DNA from 4 places in the Paenarthrobacter sp. AMU7 genome. Region 4 is predicted to be linked to each of the others. Evidence: riboswitches for the same ligand, from Rfam matches in the RefSeq annotation. Region 4 holds a riboswitch; each other region holds the start of a gene.
What was found. A riboswitch is a leader RNA that binds a small molecule or an ion and turns the genes downstream of it on or off. The one in region 4 is predicted to bind thiamine pyrophosphate.

Region 1: it holds a riboswitch for thiamine pyrophosphate, as region 4 does, so the genes downstream of both, thiC (phosphomethylpyrimidine synthase ThiC) here and ABQM86_RS18920 (ECF transporter S component) in region 4, are expected to answer to the same signal.
Region 2: it holds a riboswitch for thiamine pyrophosphate, as region 4 does, so the genes downstream of both, thiO (glycine oxidase ThiO) here and ABQM86_RS18920 (ECF transporter S component) in region 4, are expected to answer to the same signal.
Region 3: it holds a riboswitch for thiamine pyrophosphate, as region 4 does, so the genes downstream of both, thiD (bifunctional hydroxymethylpyrimidine kinase/phosphomethylpyrimidine kinase) here and ABQM86_RS18920 (ECF transporter S component) in region 4, are expected to answer to the same signal.

Annotation. Positions count from the first base shown of each region.
Region 1 covers NZ_CP165735.1:2,766,542-2,770,466, forward strand. Annotated here, with positions in the region: gene ABQM86_RS12760 (VOC family protein) at 46-918, opposite strand; gene ABQM86_RS12765 (amidohydrolase family protein) at 996-2,078, opposite strand; TPP riboswitch at 2,163-2,270, shown strand; gene thiC (phosphomethylpyrimidine synthase ThiC) at 2,266-3,925, shown strand, end outside.
Region 2 covers NZ_CP165735.1:3,112,893-3,116,817, forward strand. Annotated here, with positions in the region: gene thiO (glycine oxidase ThiO) at 1-1,103, opposite strand, end outside; TPP riboswitch at 1,099-1,217, opposite strand; gene thiE (thiamine phosphate synthase) at 1,245-1,928, shown strand; gene ABQM86_RS14295 (ferritin-like fold-containing protein) at 1,972-2,640, opposite strand; gene ABQM86_RS14300 (TM2 domain-containing protein) at 2,796-3,737, shown strand; gene ABQM86_RS14305 (RNB domain-containing ribonuclease) at 3,850-3,925, shown strand, end outside.
Region 3 covers NZ_CP165735.1:2,677,746-2,681,670, forward strand. Annotated here, with positions in the region: gene thiD (bifunctional hydroxymethylpyrimidine kinase/phosphomethylpyrimidine kinase) at 1-1,384, opposite strand, end outside; TPP riboswitch at 1,375-1,473, opposite strand; gene ABQM86_RS12310 (Rne/Rng family ribonuclease) at 1,609-3,925, opposite strand, start outside.
Region 4 covers NZ_CP165735.1:4,117,248-4,121,172, forward strand. Annotated here, with positions in the region: gene ABQM86_RS18910 (energy-coupling factor transporter transmembrane protein EcfT) at 1-101, opposite strand, end outside; gene ABQM86_RS18915 (ABC transporter ATP-binding protein) at 98-1,693, opposite strand; gene ABQM86_RS18920 (ECF transporter S component) at 1,693-2,313, opposite strand; TPP riboswitch at 2,390-2,526, opposite strand; gene ABQM86_RS18925 (NUDIX domain-containing protein) at 2,755-3,453, shown strand; gene ABQM86_RS18930 (DUF4235 domain-containing protein) at 3,490-3,750, shown strand; gene mnhG (monovalent cation/H(+) antiporter subunit G) at 3,850-3,925, opposite strand, start outside.

The sequences.
Region 1 (3,925 bases), 1.4 Mb from region 4:
GGGCGGCGCAACGGGAGTGTGCCGGCGCAGCAGGAGTGGCGCTGCTTAGCGGACGGCAACCCGCAGTTTGTTCCGCCACGGATCCTCGAACCGGAGTTCGGCGCCGGTGTGGTGGTTCTGCACTCCTGCGATCTTCAAGCGATCCGCAAGCGCCGCTACGTCGTCGGCGTCGGGGACCTCAATGAGCACTTCCCCCAGGCCCAGCGTGTCCTTGCGGGGCCCGGCGCCACGGCTGTTCCACACGTTCATGGCCATGTGGTGGTGGTAGCCGCCGGCGGAAACGAACAACGCCTGGCCATGCCAGCCCGCCGTCCGCTCAAAGCCCAGGGTTTCCACGTAGAAGTGTTGGGCAGTTCCGACGTCACCGACTTGCAGGTGGACGTGTCCAATTCCGGCCGCTGCCTCGCGCTGCCCTGTCACCGCGGCTTCACTCAGGTGCTGCTCGAGGAATCGCTGCGGAGGCAAGGCAACATTGTCCATCACCACATTCCTGCCATCCCACTGCCAGAGTTCACGCGGCTTGTCGTAGTAGAGCTCAATGCCATTGCCTTCAGGATCGGTAAAGTAGAACGCTTCGCTGACCAGATGGTCGGCACTGCCCGCGAAAGCTCGGGGCTCGTACTCGGCGGCGGTAGCAATGGTGGCGGCCAATGAAGGCTGGTCGTGGAACAGAATGGCCGTGTGAAACAGGCCAGCCTCCCCACGGCCTGGAATCTGGAGACCGGACGCCGGGGCAAGATGCACCACGGGCTTTCCGAGCCGCCCCAGGTAGAGCCCGCCATCCTGCTCGGCCACCACGTCAAGGCCAAGGGCACGCTGATAGTAGTCGCTCATGACAGCCATGTTGCCGACCTTGAGCATGACGGTGCCCATGGTCAGTTCGGCAGGCAGAAGATCCTGGCTGAGTGGTGTGGTCATGTGACGCTCCCGGGTTCGAGGTGCCCCTCATCAGCACCTTTCTACTTCTCTAAATTACTTGAAGCTTCAATTTATTCCTAACGGACCAGTGAACCGCGCAGCACGATGTGTTTGAGGCTGGAAACAGTTTCCAGCTCGATCCTGGGATCCTCGGAGCACAACACGACGTCGGCACCCGCCCCTTCGCTGATGCCCTCGGCCCCCAGCCACTCCCGGGCACGCCACGCCGCGGCGTCCAGGACCGCGGCCGGCGGCAGGCCGGCGTCGTGCAGTTCCTTCATTTCGTCTGCGATCCTGCCGTGCTTGATCACGCTGCCGGCGTCCGTGCCCGCATAGATGGCCACGCCTGACTCAAAGGCCTCCAACACCCGCTCGCGCCGCCGCTCCCAAAGCCGCACCATGTGGTCCGCATAGTCAGGAAACTTTGGGGCAGCCTGGGCAGCAATGTCCGGGAAAGTCGCGATGTTGACCAAGGTGGGAACGATCGGCACGGACTGCTCCACCAAGCGCGGAATGTGTCGCGGCAGCAGGCCCGTGGCATGTTCGATGCAGTCGATGCCTGCATCGAGCATGTCGTCCACTGTGTCCTCGGCAAAGCAGTGGGCCGTCACCCGGGCACCTTCATCGTGGGCGGCAGCGATGGCATCCTTGACGATTTTGGCGGGGAAAGAGGCAGCGAGGTCACCCACGCCACGGTCGATCCAGTCCCCCACCAACTTGACCCACCCGTCTCCATCCCGCGCTTCCTTCCGGACGGTCTCCACGAGTTGGCCGGGTTCGACTTCATGCCCCAAACCGCGGAGGTACCGCCGGCTCCGGGCAATGTGCCTACCTGCCCGGATCAACCGGGGAACGTCCGCACGTTGCTGGACCCAACGGGTGTCACTTGGTGATCCGGCATCCCGGATCAGCAGAGTCCCGGCGTCGAGGTCAGCGTGGGCCTGCGCAAGGGTGGTCCGCTCGTCAACGGCGCCACCCACACCCAAACCGATGTGGCAGTGGGCATCAACGAAACCCGGGAGGACCCAGCCATCCAACACCAGGTCCGGTGTGGCCGTGGGGCGTTCGAACGTCAGGACTCCGTCAACAGACCACATCCCTTGGCGCTCTTCGTCCGCCGAGACAAGGACAGATCCGCTGAATTCGATGATGGTGGCCATATCAAAAGCCTAGTCCGCAGCGGCGTCCTGGACGCTGGTTCGTTCATGTGACTGGGTGCCCGTTGTGAGCTGTGGTAGCTTCGTCTACGACCACACGGGGGCCCCTGCAGGGGCTGAGATCGGACTGATGCAGTCTGCGACCGTTGAACCTGTCCGGGTAATGCCGGCGAAGGAAGTGAGTAATCCTTTGAGCACCACAAAAACACAGCACAGCCCTGCCCAAAACCCGTCCGGCTCAAGCGCAAGGACGCCGGAATCTGTGACCCAGTCGCTGACATCCCATTCATTGGCCTACCTGGAGGACCCGGACCACGGGATCCGGGTGCCCGTCACCGAGATCGCCTTGGAACCGTCTCCCAACGGCACAGCCAACCCGGCGTTCCAGGTGTACCGCACTGCGGGCCCCGGCAGTGATCCCGTTGTGGGGCTTGAGCCTTTCCGCGCTCCATGGATCGAAGCCCGCGGTGACACCGTGGCTTACCGCGGACGGGAGCGAAACCTGCTGGACGACGGCAAGTCAGCGGTGCGGCGCGGGGAAGCATCAGCAGAGTGGAAGGGCACCCAACCGGTGCCCCGCCGCGCCGTCGAAGGTAAAACCGTCACGCAGATGCACTATGCCAAGCAGGGCACGGTGACTCCCGAGATGCAGTTCGTCGCGTTGCGGGAAAACTGTGACGTTGAGCTGGTCCGCAGCGAAGTTGCCGCAGGACGGGCGATCATTCCGAACAACATCAACCACCCCGAGTCAGAACCGATGATCATCGGCAAAGCCTTCCTGGTGAAAATTAACGCCAACATCGGCAACTCAGCAGTGACGAGCTCCATCGCGGAAGAGGTGGACAAGCTGCAGTGGGCCACTCAATGGGGTGCCGATACCGTCATGGATCTCTCCACTGGGGACGACATCCACACCACCCGGGAGTGGATCATCCGCAACTCCCCGGTCCCGATCGGGACGGTCCCCATCTACCAGGCGCTGGAGAAAGTCAACGGCGAGGCGAACAAGCTGACGTGGGAGATTTTCCGGGACACTGTGATCGAGCAATGTGAGCAGGGCGTGGACTACATGACCATCCACGCCGGCGTGCTCCTGCGCTATGTGCCGTTGACCGCCAACCGGGTCACGGGAATTGTCTCCCGTGGCGGGTCGATCATGGCGGGTTGGTGCCTGGCGCACCACCAGGAGAACTTCCTCTACACGCACTTTGACGAGCTCTGCGAAATCTTCGCCCAGTACGACGTCGCCTTCTCCCTGGGCGACGGCCTGCGCCCGGGTGCAACCGCCGATGCCAATGACGCAGCCCAGTTCGCCGAATTGGATACCCTCGCCGAGCTGACACAGCGGGCGTGGGAGTTCGATGTGCAGGTGATGGTGGAAGGACCTGGCCACGTGCCGTTCCACCTGGTCCGGGAAAATGTGGAACGCCAGCAGGAACTGTGCAAGGGAGCCCCTTTCTACACCCTTGGGCCCTTGGTCACGGATGTGGCTCCTGGTTATGACCACATCACCTCAGCCATCGGCGCCACCGAGATTGCCAGGTACGGCACCGCCATGCTGTGTTACGTGACCCCCAAGGAACATTTGGGCCTTCCCAATAAGGACGACGTCAAGACCGGTGTCATCACGTACAAGATCGCAGCCCACGCCGCCGACCTCGCCAAGGGCCATCCCGGGGCCCACGAGCGGGACGATGCCTTGTCCAAGGCCAGATTCGAGTTCCGTTGGCGTGACCAGTTTGCCCTCTCCCTGGACCCCGTCACAGCAGAAGCCTTCCACGACGAAACGCTGCCGGCGGAACCGGCCAAGACCGCCCATTTCTGTTCCATGTGCGGCCCCAAGTTCTGTT
Region 2 (3,925 bases), 1.0 Mb from region 4:
TGCCGGAAGAATCCTGTGGCGATCACCAGACCATCAACATCCCCCCGGGGGCCAACGACCCGTCCAAGCAGCGGTGCGTTGTCCGGAGTGCCGGGGCGGGCCCGGGCCGTTGCTTCGAGCAGCTCAAGTTCCGCCACTGCGGGGACCAGGGCCTGGGCGTCCCGCAATAACTGGTAGACGCCCCCGGCTGAGACCGCGTTGGACGCTGCCGACAGTCCGTCCTCGCGCTGGGTGGCCCCGATGACTACAGTGCCGTCGTCCCGGGGCACGATGTAGACGGGCACTCCACGGACCATCCCACGGACGGTGGAGGTGAGCAGGGGCCGGAGGTGTTCAGGCACCCGAAGCCTGAGGATGTCGCCATATACCGGCCGCAGGGGAAGGCTGAGCCCGTCGGGGAGCCCTTCCAGGTCTGCCGCACCCAGTCCGTTGGCGACCACCGTTTCGGTGGAGTGGACAGCGGCGCCGGACTCGAGTTCCACTCCTGAGACCCGCCCTCCGTCCCAGAGCAAGCGGCGCGCCGTGGAAGTCATGGCAAACCCATCGTCGGCGCCCGAAACCCACGTGTAGTCGCTGGCCGCGTGGCGTGCCAGTCCCGAGAGCAGGCATGCCGCCAGCTTGCGGGGATCGACCTGATGGTCGGCGGGAACGTCGAAGGCACTGGAAATTTGGGGGCTGAGGAGGGGTTCGCGATCCCGGGCGTCGCGCAGGGACAACGGCTCGACCCCCAGGCCCGCAGCAAGCTGTACCGCACGGAGGTCTGCCAGTGCCCTGCGGTCCGCGGCATCGGCACCCACGGCAAGTGTCGGCGTCGTGCGGTATCCGGTGTCTTCCCCTCCGCGGGGCAGGCTTGCCGCGAAAGACGGCCACAGCCGGGACGATTCGAGCATCAACTCCAGGAGATCTTCCTCCTGGTAGTGAAATTCGCTCACGGGGGCAAGCATTCCGGCGGCAGCAAACGTAGCCCCCGAAGCCGGTGCGGGGTCGATCACCACCACGGAGCGGCCAAGTCGCCGCGCTTCGCGGGCGATGCCCAGCCCGATGACGCCGCCGCCAATGACGGCCACGTCGGCCTGGAGCGGGGTTTGGCGGGGAACTGCCATTGCGCGTTTCCTTCCCTACGCCGGTACTAGCCGGATCAGGTCAAGCGGTCGGCTCTTAAGCCCTCTCAGCCGGACAGTCATATGACGAACGTCGCGGCTCCCGCAGTACGTGCCCAGTTTAGAGGAACTACTCTGGGTTCCATGACCCAGACTGATGCCCTCGCCACCGCCCGCTTGTATCTGTGCACCGATGCGCGGAAACGGCAAGGCGATTTTGAAGACTTTGTGGACGCCGCGTTCGAGGGCGGCGTGGACATCATCCAGCTGCGCGACAAGACCCTCGAAGCTGCCGAGGAATTGGAGTTGCTGGCGGTCCTGCAGGGAGTTGCGCAACGTCATGGACGGCTGTGGGCTGTCAACGATCGAGCCGACGTTGCCAGTGTTTCCGGGGCTCCGGTGTTCCACATCGGGCAAAAGGACCTCCCGTTGAAGGTGGCCCGGACATTGCTTCCGGAGTCCGTCACGATCGGTCTTTCCACCCACTCCCCCGAGCAGGTGAATGCCGCCATCGCGGCATCACCGGGACAGGGGGGCCTGGACTATTTCTGTGTAGGACCCGTCTGGGCGACACCCACCAAACCCGGCCGCGAAGCCGTGGGACTGGACCTGGTCACATATGCCGCAGAAGCGAGCAAGCGTGCAGTCGAGACCACCGACGGCGCCGTGAACCTGCCATGGTTCGCCATCGGAGGGATCGATCTCAGCAACGTAGAGCAGGTGCGGGCCGCAGGAGCCACCCGGATCGTCGTGGTCCGCGCCATCACCGAGGCTTCGGATCCGACGACGGCAGCCAAGTCGCTGCTGGAGGCGCTGGACGCAGCCTGAGCCTGGCCGTTGGAGCCTTTCAGGCATAAGCCCGGTCATACCGCTAGGCAGTGAGGCCCAGCGCCGTCATCCGGCGGGCATGACGCCCGGCGAGCTCGCCTGTCAGTCTTTTAATTGCGGCGCGGGCATCGCCACCACTTTTTAGTGCCGGCCCCAACTGTGGGTGCTCAGTCCCTACCCTCTGCGCCTGTGTCAGCGCTTCCCCCACCAGCCGGCGGCCCCACAACGCCAGCCGTGAGGCCAGTCGTGGGTCATCGGCCAAGGCCCGCCGCAGCAGGACACGAAGTACCTCGGTTGCCTGGTCGGGGGAGGCAACCCGGTCCACGAACTGCTGCGTTGTTCCATCGAGGAAAGTGGCGACAGCCCGGTAGAAGTCCGAGGAAACGGTGTCGATGACGTAAGCCTTCATCACGGATTCGAACCAGTCCCCGGGCTTGGTGCGTTCATGGAAGTGGTCAAAGGAACGCTGGAACGGCAGCATGGCTTCCTCCGGATCGAGGCCCATTTCAGCGAGCCGATCGCTCAGCAGCGCGAAGTTTCCGTACGCACCGACGGCAATTTTTGCCAGCACTGAACGGTCATGGAGTGAGGGGGCGTATCGGGAATCGAACGAAAGCCGGCCGAAAGCCGACAACTCGCCGTAGGCCATGGCGCCCAGGAGTTCCGCGGCGAGTTGTCCGGCAGAAGGTGCGACGTCCGTCGAAATGCCCATAATCCAAGACTATCCCCGGCTCTCCACACCCCGCCCGCGGAGATTGCCTTCAGCAGCGTTGGTCCCACTAGGCTGACTGGAAGTGAGTTGACTGTCTGGCGTGCCCGCAGGCCGCGTGTCCTCCTCCTCGCACCCACTCCCCCGAAGGATGATCAATGACTAATCCGAGCTACCCGCCCGCGCCCCACAACAGGAACGGTGCCCCACCAGTTCCCCCTGCACCCGGTGCTTTCGACGCCCAGTACCAAGGCGGACCCCAGACGTACCAGTCCGGCCCGGATTCCAGCCCTTATGGTGTTCCCGGCACGGGTACTCCGGCCAAGTCCTTCATGGTCACGTGGATCCTCTCCTTGCTCCTTGGTGGCCTCGGTGTTGACCGCTTTTACTTGGGAAAGATCGGGACCGGCATTGCCAAACTGCTCACTGCGGGCGGACTCGGCATCTGGTCCATCGTGGACCTCATCATCACGCTGACCGGCAACGCACGTGATAAGGAAGGCCGCCCGCTGCAGGGTTATCCGGAAAACAAGAAGAAGGCCTGGATCATCACGCTCGTTGTCTGGCTCGCCGGCCTGGTTGTTGGGATCGTGTCCACGGTGTTGTCTTTGACGCTGGTGGCTGCCGCGGTCCAGGGACAGGCCACGCCTGTCCCTGCCGCACCGTCAGCTTCACAGGAGGCCACTGCCCCTTCCCAAGGCACTGCCACCGATGGCAACGCTTTCGAGGTCACGGTGTCCGAGGGCAACACCGTTAAGGTCACCGTCCTTAACTCCGGATACGCTACCGAAATCCCGGAGATGGCTTACATGAAGCCGCTCAACGGCGGGTTCCTCCTGCTGGAGGTTTCCTGGGAGACCATCGCCGGATCCAGCTTCGCCGCGCCCAGCAACTTCGATGCCTTCGATGCTGACGGCAACGAGGGCGACCGGATCTTCCTTGACAACGGTCTGGGCGGTCTCGTCTCCGGCGATGTCGCAGCCGGAGACGTACAGCAGGGCGTCATCGCCTTCGACATCAAGAATGGTCCCACCACAGTGGTGATCAACAATGACTTCGGAGACAAGGCAGCCACCTTCACTTTGACACCGGCAAGCTAACCGCCTGTTTGGTCAGAACCAGCTTTACCGAAAGCCCGTTGCCCCTTGGGGCAGCGGGCTTTTGCGTGCGGCTGCCAAGACTATCCGCCGGTTTCGGGCTACCCTGATTTTCGTGTCACATCATCGGATAGCACCCAACGTCGACGATTCGTCGGACCAGCTCGCTGAAGCACTTGCGGCCTTGAGGA
Region 3 (3,925 bases), 1.4 Mb from region 4:
TGGTGGCTGCAGCAAACTCTTCATCGGCGTAAGTCCTGAGCCAGTCCGCGTAGGGATGCGCCGCCGGGGATCCCGCCTTCACGAACGATGCATGGAGCCGCTGGCCCACCTCTGCGTAGAGCCAGTAGCACGGCAGGATGGCCGCCAGCACCACGGAGTAGCTGCCGGTGGCCGAGGATGCCAGCAGGTGGTCCACGTAGGACTTCGTGACGGGTCCGGTCACCGAGGATGCCTCTCGGGTGCTGAGCCAGTTCCTGTGCAGTTCCGATTCGACCTCAAGGCACTGCTGTGACGCTTTGGCCCAGAACAGTTGCTCCTCCTCCGTGGGGGCAAGGGCGCCCGCACGCGCCAGGACCCTGGAATACCCGTTGAGGTAGAGGGCGTCCTGCGCGAGGTAGTAATTGAACGCAGCCTCCGGGAGGTCGCCCGATTGCAGGCCGTCAATAAAGCTGAGCTTGTAGATTGCCTCGAGCTCCGGAGCAGCTTCCTTCCACAGCGCCGCGGCAAATTGCCCCGGCCTCAGGACCTGATGGTGGTGGAAATGGTGGACCGGCCCGTTTCCCTGGCCTACGTCGAGGCTGTCCGAATGCAGCAGCGCCTGAAGCAACCACGGCTTGACTTCGCGCAGGGAAGCTTCCCAATCGCCGGTGCGGGCCTGGACCGTGGCCAGAGCCGACGACAACGAACAGCCCGTGCCGTGGCTGTTCTTCGTTTCCATGCGGGGTCCGGCTACCTCGATGACGTCCTGCCGCAGGAGGCCGCTGGTGTTAACCAGGGCATCCGGGCATTCCGCCCCTGCCAGGTGTCCGCCCTTCACCAGGACCGTGGTGCCGCACTCAGCAGCCAGTCGCTTGCCCTGGTTCAACGCCGAATCCCAGTCAGCAGCTTCAGGCTCCCCCAACAGCATGGCAAGCTCCGGGAGGTTCGGGGTAATAAGGTCCGCCAACGGCAGCAGAGCGCGCAGGGCCTGCTCGGCAGACCCTCGCAGGAGGCGGTCGCCGCTGGTGGCCACCATCACCGGGTCAAGGACCACGACGCCGGGACGCACCGACTCAAGCCAGCTGCGGACCTCATCGATCACCGCAGCGTCACCCAGCATGCCGATCTTGACGGCATCGATGGCGATGTCCGTGCTGATGGATTCCAACTGCTGTCGCAGGAACTCCACCGGAGGAACATGGACAGCACTGACGCCCAGCGTGTTTTGGGCCGTCAACGCGGTGATCGCCGACATGCCGTAGCCGCCCTGCGCCGCAATGCTCTTCAGGTCAGCCTGGATACCGGCACCGCCGGAGGGGTCCGAGCCCGCGATACTCAGTACCCGGGGCGTTTCCCGGCCGCAAACAGCCAGAGGGTACACAGAAGAATACGACGATGACGTCATGGGGACATCCCTTCGCCGGTGCTAACCGGACAGGTTCAACGGGTCTGGATCTCAGCCGGGCCCTATGCCCGGCACCCCGTGTCAATCCCCAGCGTAGCCGGGAAGCAGCACGGCCCGGGAACTGCACTCCGCAGAAGACCGGTTATGACCGCTGTGAGCAGACAGCAAAGGGCCCCGCAGTACCCGCCTGTGGCGGTTACTGCGGGGCCCTTGCGGATCGGGTCCTAGAGCTCCGAAGCGGGAACACCAACCCCAAGGATGATGGGTTCCTCGGACGCTGCCTTCTTGGCAGGCTCCGCCGGTGCTTTGGCCTGGTGTGCAGTTCCACGCGCTGCGGTAGCAGTTACCTCGTGGTGCTCAACGCTGGTCTCGTTGGCTGCACCCTGGGCGCGGCTCGCACTGCGGTTGCGGCGCCCCCGGCGGGACTTCGACGCCGAAGCAGCTTCAGGGTCCTCGTCCACGGGCCCCGCCACGGCGGCTGCAGGTGCAGCGGCTGCCTTGGAAGGAACCACGGTTTCGGGCTTCGCCTCGGGTGCTGCGCCAAGGTGGGAGAACGCTTCGGCCAGGAGATCCAGGCTCATGGCAGGCTTGGCGGCAGGCGGTTCCTCGTGGTGTTCCCCGAAAGGCAAGGCCACTTCTTCGCCGCCGAATCGCAGAACCGGTGTGGACCGTGTGTCACGCACCGATGCTTCCCGGTCTGATTCGGGGTCGGCGTGCTCTCCGGCCTCCGGCTGTGATGCGGCAGGCGCCTGGTGCTGGCCGGCCGCCCGTGCCTGCTCTTCTGCACGGTGAACTTCGTCATCGTGGAGGTGGGCAGCGTGGGCGGCAGCAGCGATCGTCGCCAGCGCAGCGCGGGTTGCCTCTGCCTTGGCCTGCTTGGCAGGATCCTGCGGCTCGGAAGCCGCGGGAGGTGCGGCAGGGGCGGAAGCAGTGCTGTGGACCTGCGCGGGAGCCTCGGCGACAGCCTGTCCCCCGCCCTTGCCACGGCGGCGCTTGCGTTCTGTTCGGGCTGTGGGTTGTTGCGCCTCAGTGTGGGGGCGGTGGTGCTCGGCAGCCACAACGTTGGCGCGACGGTGCTCCACCGGTTCATCGTGGGTGACCACGCCGCGGCCTGCACAGTGCTCGCACTGCTCACCGAAGACCTCAAGGAGGCCGGTACCCATGCGCTTGCGGGTCATCTGGACAAGGCCCAGTGACGTCACTTCAGCCACTTGGTGCTTGGTGCGGTCGCGGCCAAGGCACTCAACCATACGGCGGAGGACGAGGTCGCGGTTGGACTCAAGGACCATGTCGATGAAGTCGATGACAATGATGCCGCCGATGTCACGCAGGCGAAGCTGGCGAACTACTTCCTCAGCAGCTTCGAGGTTGTTCTTGGTGACGGTTTCTTCAAGGTTTCCACCGCTGCCGGTGAACTTACCGGTGTTGACGTCCACCACGGTCATGGCTTCGGTGCGGTCGATGACCAGCGAACCACCGGATGGGAGGAAGACCTTGCGTTCCAGTGCCTTGTGGATCTGCTCGTCAATGCGCCAGGCACCGAAGATGTCCTGGTCCTTGGTCCACTTCTCGAGGCGGCCCACAAGGTCGGGGGCAACGTAGGTTACGTAAGCCTCAATGGTGTCCCAGGCGTCGTCGCCGGAAACGATCAGTTTGGAGAAGTCTTCATTGAAGACGTCACGGACCACCTTGATGGTCAGATCGGGTTCGCCGTAGAGCAGTTCCGGTGCCAGGACCTTGGTGGAGGAGGCCTGGCCTTCGATGCCTTCCCACTGGGCGCGCAGGCGGTTGATGTCATGCGTCAGTTCTTCTTCCGACGCACCTTCAGCAGCCGTGCGGACAATGACGCCGGCGTTTTCCGGCAAACGGTCCTTCAGGATGCGCTTGAGGCGGTTGCGTTCGACGTCGGGCAGCTTGCGTGAAATGCCGGTCATGGAACCACCGGGCACGTACACCAGGTAGCGGCCGGGCAGGGAGATCTGGCTTGTCAGGCGGGCACCCTTGTGGCCTACAGGGTCCTTGGTGACCTGGACCAGAACGGAATCGCCGGACTTCAGCGCATTCTCGATCCGGCGCGGCTGGCCCTCGAGGTTGACCGCGTCCCAGTTCACTTCACCGGCGTACAACACGGCGTTGCGGCCGCGTCCGATATCCACGAAGGCAGCTTCCATGGACGGCAGGACGTTCTGGACCTTGCCCAGGTAAACGTTGCCGATCAGGGAGTCCTGCTGGGTCTTGGAGACAAAATGCTCGGCAAGCACGCCATCTTCCAGGACGCCGATCTGAATTCTGTCGTCGCGCTGGCGGACAATCATCTGGCGGTCCACTGATTCGCGGCGGGCCAGGAATTCGGCCTCGGTGATGACCTGGCGGCGGCGTCCGGTCTCGCGGGATTCACGGCGGCGCTGCTTCTTGGCCTCAAGCCTGGTGGAGCCCTTGACGCTGGTCACGCGATTCGAGGGAGCAGTTTCCGTGATGGGGCGGGGAGCGCGGACGCGGGTGACTGTGTTGGGCGGATCGTCGTCCGAGCCGCCGGTCAGT
Region 4 (3,925 bases):
GCCAGCACCAGGGAAATCAGAAAAACGGACACGAACTTTGCCAAGGGGTTGGCTCGGGTCAGCAGGGCACGATTCCCGCGGAGGTTCAGTGCATCCCTCATGCTGCACCAGCTTCCTGATGCGTGGCTTCACCGTGCTGTACCGGGCCGAGCCGCAGCTCCGTTCCGCCGAGCACTGCGCTGAATTCCTGGTCGTGGGTCACGGAGACCACAGCCGTTCCGGCGTCCAGCAACTCTGAAAGGAACGACGCCAACTCCGCCCACGTGTTGGCGTCCTGGCCGAACGTAGGTTCATCGAGCACCAGGACTTCGGGGTGCGCGGCAAGCACGGTGGCCACCGAGAGCCGCCGCTTCTCACCGCCGGAAAGGGTGTAGGGGTTGGCGTCCACCAAATGCGTCAGCCGCAGCCGCTCCAACAGTTCGTCCACCCGTTCTTCGCCGTGGCCTAAATGCCTGGGCCCAAACATGAGCTCGTCCAGGACCTTGCCCGTGACGAACTGGTGCTCCGGCTCCTGGAACACCGTCCCGATCCGTGAAATCAGCTGGTCTGCTTTCCACTTGAACGGGTCAATACCTGCCCCTTTGGAAAGCTCGACGGCGGCACTCACTGTACCGTCCACCGGCGCTAAAAGGCCGGCCAACGTAAGCGCGAACGTGGACTTTCCAGCTCCGTTGGCTCCAGTGATGGTCAGTGCTTGGCCGGCCCTGACCTGCGCGGTGATTCCCGTTTGAACCGGGACGGGCGGGATGGTCTTGAAGCCCTTGCGCCGCGGCTTTTCCCGGGAAACTGCGAGGTCCTGGGCCGCGAGGAGCAGTGGGGCGGTGTGGGGTTGGCTGCGTCGTTGGCGGGTGGCCGGTACGTACCCCGGCACCCAAACGCCGGCAGCCATCAACAGGGTGCGGGCCTCGGACAGGACCTTGTCCGGTGGGCCGTCCAAAAGGACCCCGCCCGTTGCCTGGCCTGTTCCCGCCGCCGCCAGGGCGCCCGGCTGCAGGACCACGATCCTGTCCACCAAGTCCTTCCACACCGACACACGGTGCTCCACCACCACCAGCGTTGCGCCGGTCTTGTCCAGGCAACGCCGAACAGCATCCCGAACCTCCAGCACTCCGGCCGGATCCAGGTTGGCCGTGGGTTCGTCCAAGAGGATCAAGCCGGGACGCATCGCGAGAATCCCCGCCAGCGCAAGGCGCTGCTTCTGCCCCCCGGAGAGCGCCGCCGTCGGGTGGTCCAATGCCAATCCGCCGCCCGCGGCGGTACGCAACCCGACGTCGTCGAGCGCTTCATGGACGCGGGCCCAGATCTCCTCTCGCGGCACGGCAAGGTTCTCCGCACCGAAAGCGACGTCGTCACCAACCCGCGACAGGACCACCTGCGTCTCGGGGTCTTGCTGCATGAGACCGGCGCGGCCCCGCTGTTCCCGCGGAGCAACGCCGTCGATCAGCAGGGAACCTGACTCGTCCGAGTCGTCTTCCTCGTCACCCAGCACCCCCGCGAGGGCGTGCAGCAGTGTGGACTTGCCGGCGCCTGAAGGCCCCAGCAGCAACACCCGCTCGCCCGGTTCAATCCGGAGGTCAAGCCCATGTATGGCGGGAGCGGACCTGCCGGCATGCCGCCAACCCCAGCCCTCGGCGGAGATGGCGGCAGGCCTCACCGGGCTGCTGTTCTTGTTGCCGCTCTGCGTGGCGGGCATCAGCTGAAGACGGGCTCCGACGCGGCCTTGCGCGATGCGAAGGAGCTCAGGACGCCGGTTTTAGCCAAGCCGCGGGTGGCAACCCAGGACAGGGCGCCGGCGATGATGGCACCCGAGATGGTGGTGAAAGTGATGTACGCCAGTTTGTCCACTGCCTCGTAGGCGATGTTCCAGCCCCACGGGAGGAAGGAGTCGTTCAGGCCGCAGAAGAGGCCCGCACCGGCGCCGGCTAGGAGGGCCGTGGGCAGGTTGAACTTCTTGTACCGGAAAGCGGCGAAGATGAGCTCTGCGCCCAGACCCTGCAGGACACCGGAAATCAGGACGGTGGTGCCGTATTGGGAACCCATAATCAGCTCACCGGTGGCCGCGACAGCTTCGCAGAACAACGCTGCGCCCGGTTTGCGGATAATGAGCATTCCCAGGACTGCGGGGATCATCCAGCCGCCGGCGATCAGGCCGGTGAGCGGCGGATACGTCGCGTTCATGGGGATGGATACCAGCGCGGCGCCCTGGGACCAGGCCCAGAAGATCACGCCGCCTGCGATGGCGATCAATGCCGCCACAACGATGTCTACAACACGCCAGTTATAACTGGTCTTCTTCACGTTTACCGTGGTCATTTTCTGCCTCCTGAGGTTACAGGAGGGGAAAGTGCTCCCCGGATTTCCCATCGGCCTGCGCCGCCTGGATCCGGACACTCTGAGAAGCTCGACTCCCTTGCGCCGGTACTAACCGGATCAGGTTCGAGGGTCTGCGGCTGTCCGCACTCTCAGCGCCCTCGCGTCTCCTGCATCTCTGCAAGGTCCGACGGCGGCGCTCCCCTGTCGTTATCAAATCTGCCCTGATGGGCTGGTTCAGTTTACACCTGCCCGTGTTGTGGGCGACTGTCCGATGCCGGCCGGTGGTCACAATCGGGCGATCGGGGGGCCCGTGCGTGGGGTTGCGTGCGTTGCGGGGCCCGCTCTGCACCCCTCGCGCCGGTTTTGGCCTGTACACCCGGCCCCACAACGAGACCTGAGAGAATGATCCAGCAGACTCGACCGCGGCAAAGGGGCACTTTCATGACGGACCTACCCATTCAGGATCACCCTGCCGGCGAGGGCACCATATCCGAGCCCCGGCTTGCTGCCAGTGTCATCCTGCTCCGTGATGCCCCGGGCGGGATAGAGGCGTTCGTCCAGCACCGGGTCAGCACCATGGACTTCGCCGCCGGAATGGTGGTCTTCCCGGGCGGCCGGGTGGATGCTGCGGACGAGTCAGGCTGGGACTACCCAGCGGACCTGCTTCAACGCCACACTGCCGCCTGGCGTTCGAGTTCCATCGCCACCGGCGCCACCTCAACGCAGGCCGAAACCAACGCAGGGACGGTCCTCACCGCCGCAATCCGCGAAGTCCAGGAGGAGTCCGGGCTCAGCATCAGTGCCGCGGATCTCCGCCCTTGGGCCAACTGGATCACGCCTACGGACATGCCGAAGCGCTTTGACACCTACTTCTACGTTGCCAGGCCTTCCCCGGGAGCCGAGCCGCAGCATCAAACCACGGAGGCCTGGCAATCGTTGTGGATGCCAGTAGACGGAATCCTGGAAGCGGAAGCGGCCGGGACCCTGAAGCTGATGCCGCCCACCTATTACCTGCTCAAGGAAATCGCTGAGTTTGATTCCGTGGATGCTGCCTGGTCGGCAGAGCACCCCGTTGTTCCCGTGCTGGCCCCTGTTGGGTCCTTGGCAGCGTTCCTGAAAGAGCGCGAAAGCCGGCGCTGACTCTGGAGTCGGCCCACGGACGGCTAGGCTGGGGGCATGAACCTCTTCTTCAAGCTGATCGGTGCCGGAGTAAGCCTCGGAGCGGGCTTCGTAGGCACCAAACTCGTCAACAAAGGGTGGGAAAAGGCAACTGGCAACAAACCACCCCTCGGCAACGACGACATGGAAACGAGCTTGCGTTCAGCACTGACTTTTGCGCTGATCTCAGCCTTCGTCAGCACCTTGATTCAGGTGTTGGCCAGCCGTGGCACACAGCGTGCCATTGCACGTTTCGCTAAGTCGCACGACATCGTCTAGCCCGCAACCACAGACAGCAACGCGGGGTCGCTTTTGCCTCCACCTGATGGAATGAACCATTGGACGCAAGGCGACTCCGCGTTTGTGTGACCGGGACTTTTAGCGGTCGTTGCGGGGTTCTTGCCCCGCAGCCGCCCGTTGCACAACAGCCTCGAGTTCGTCCTTGGTGAGCATC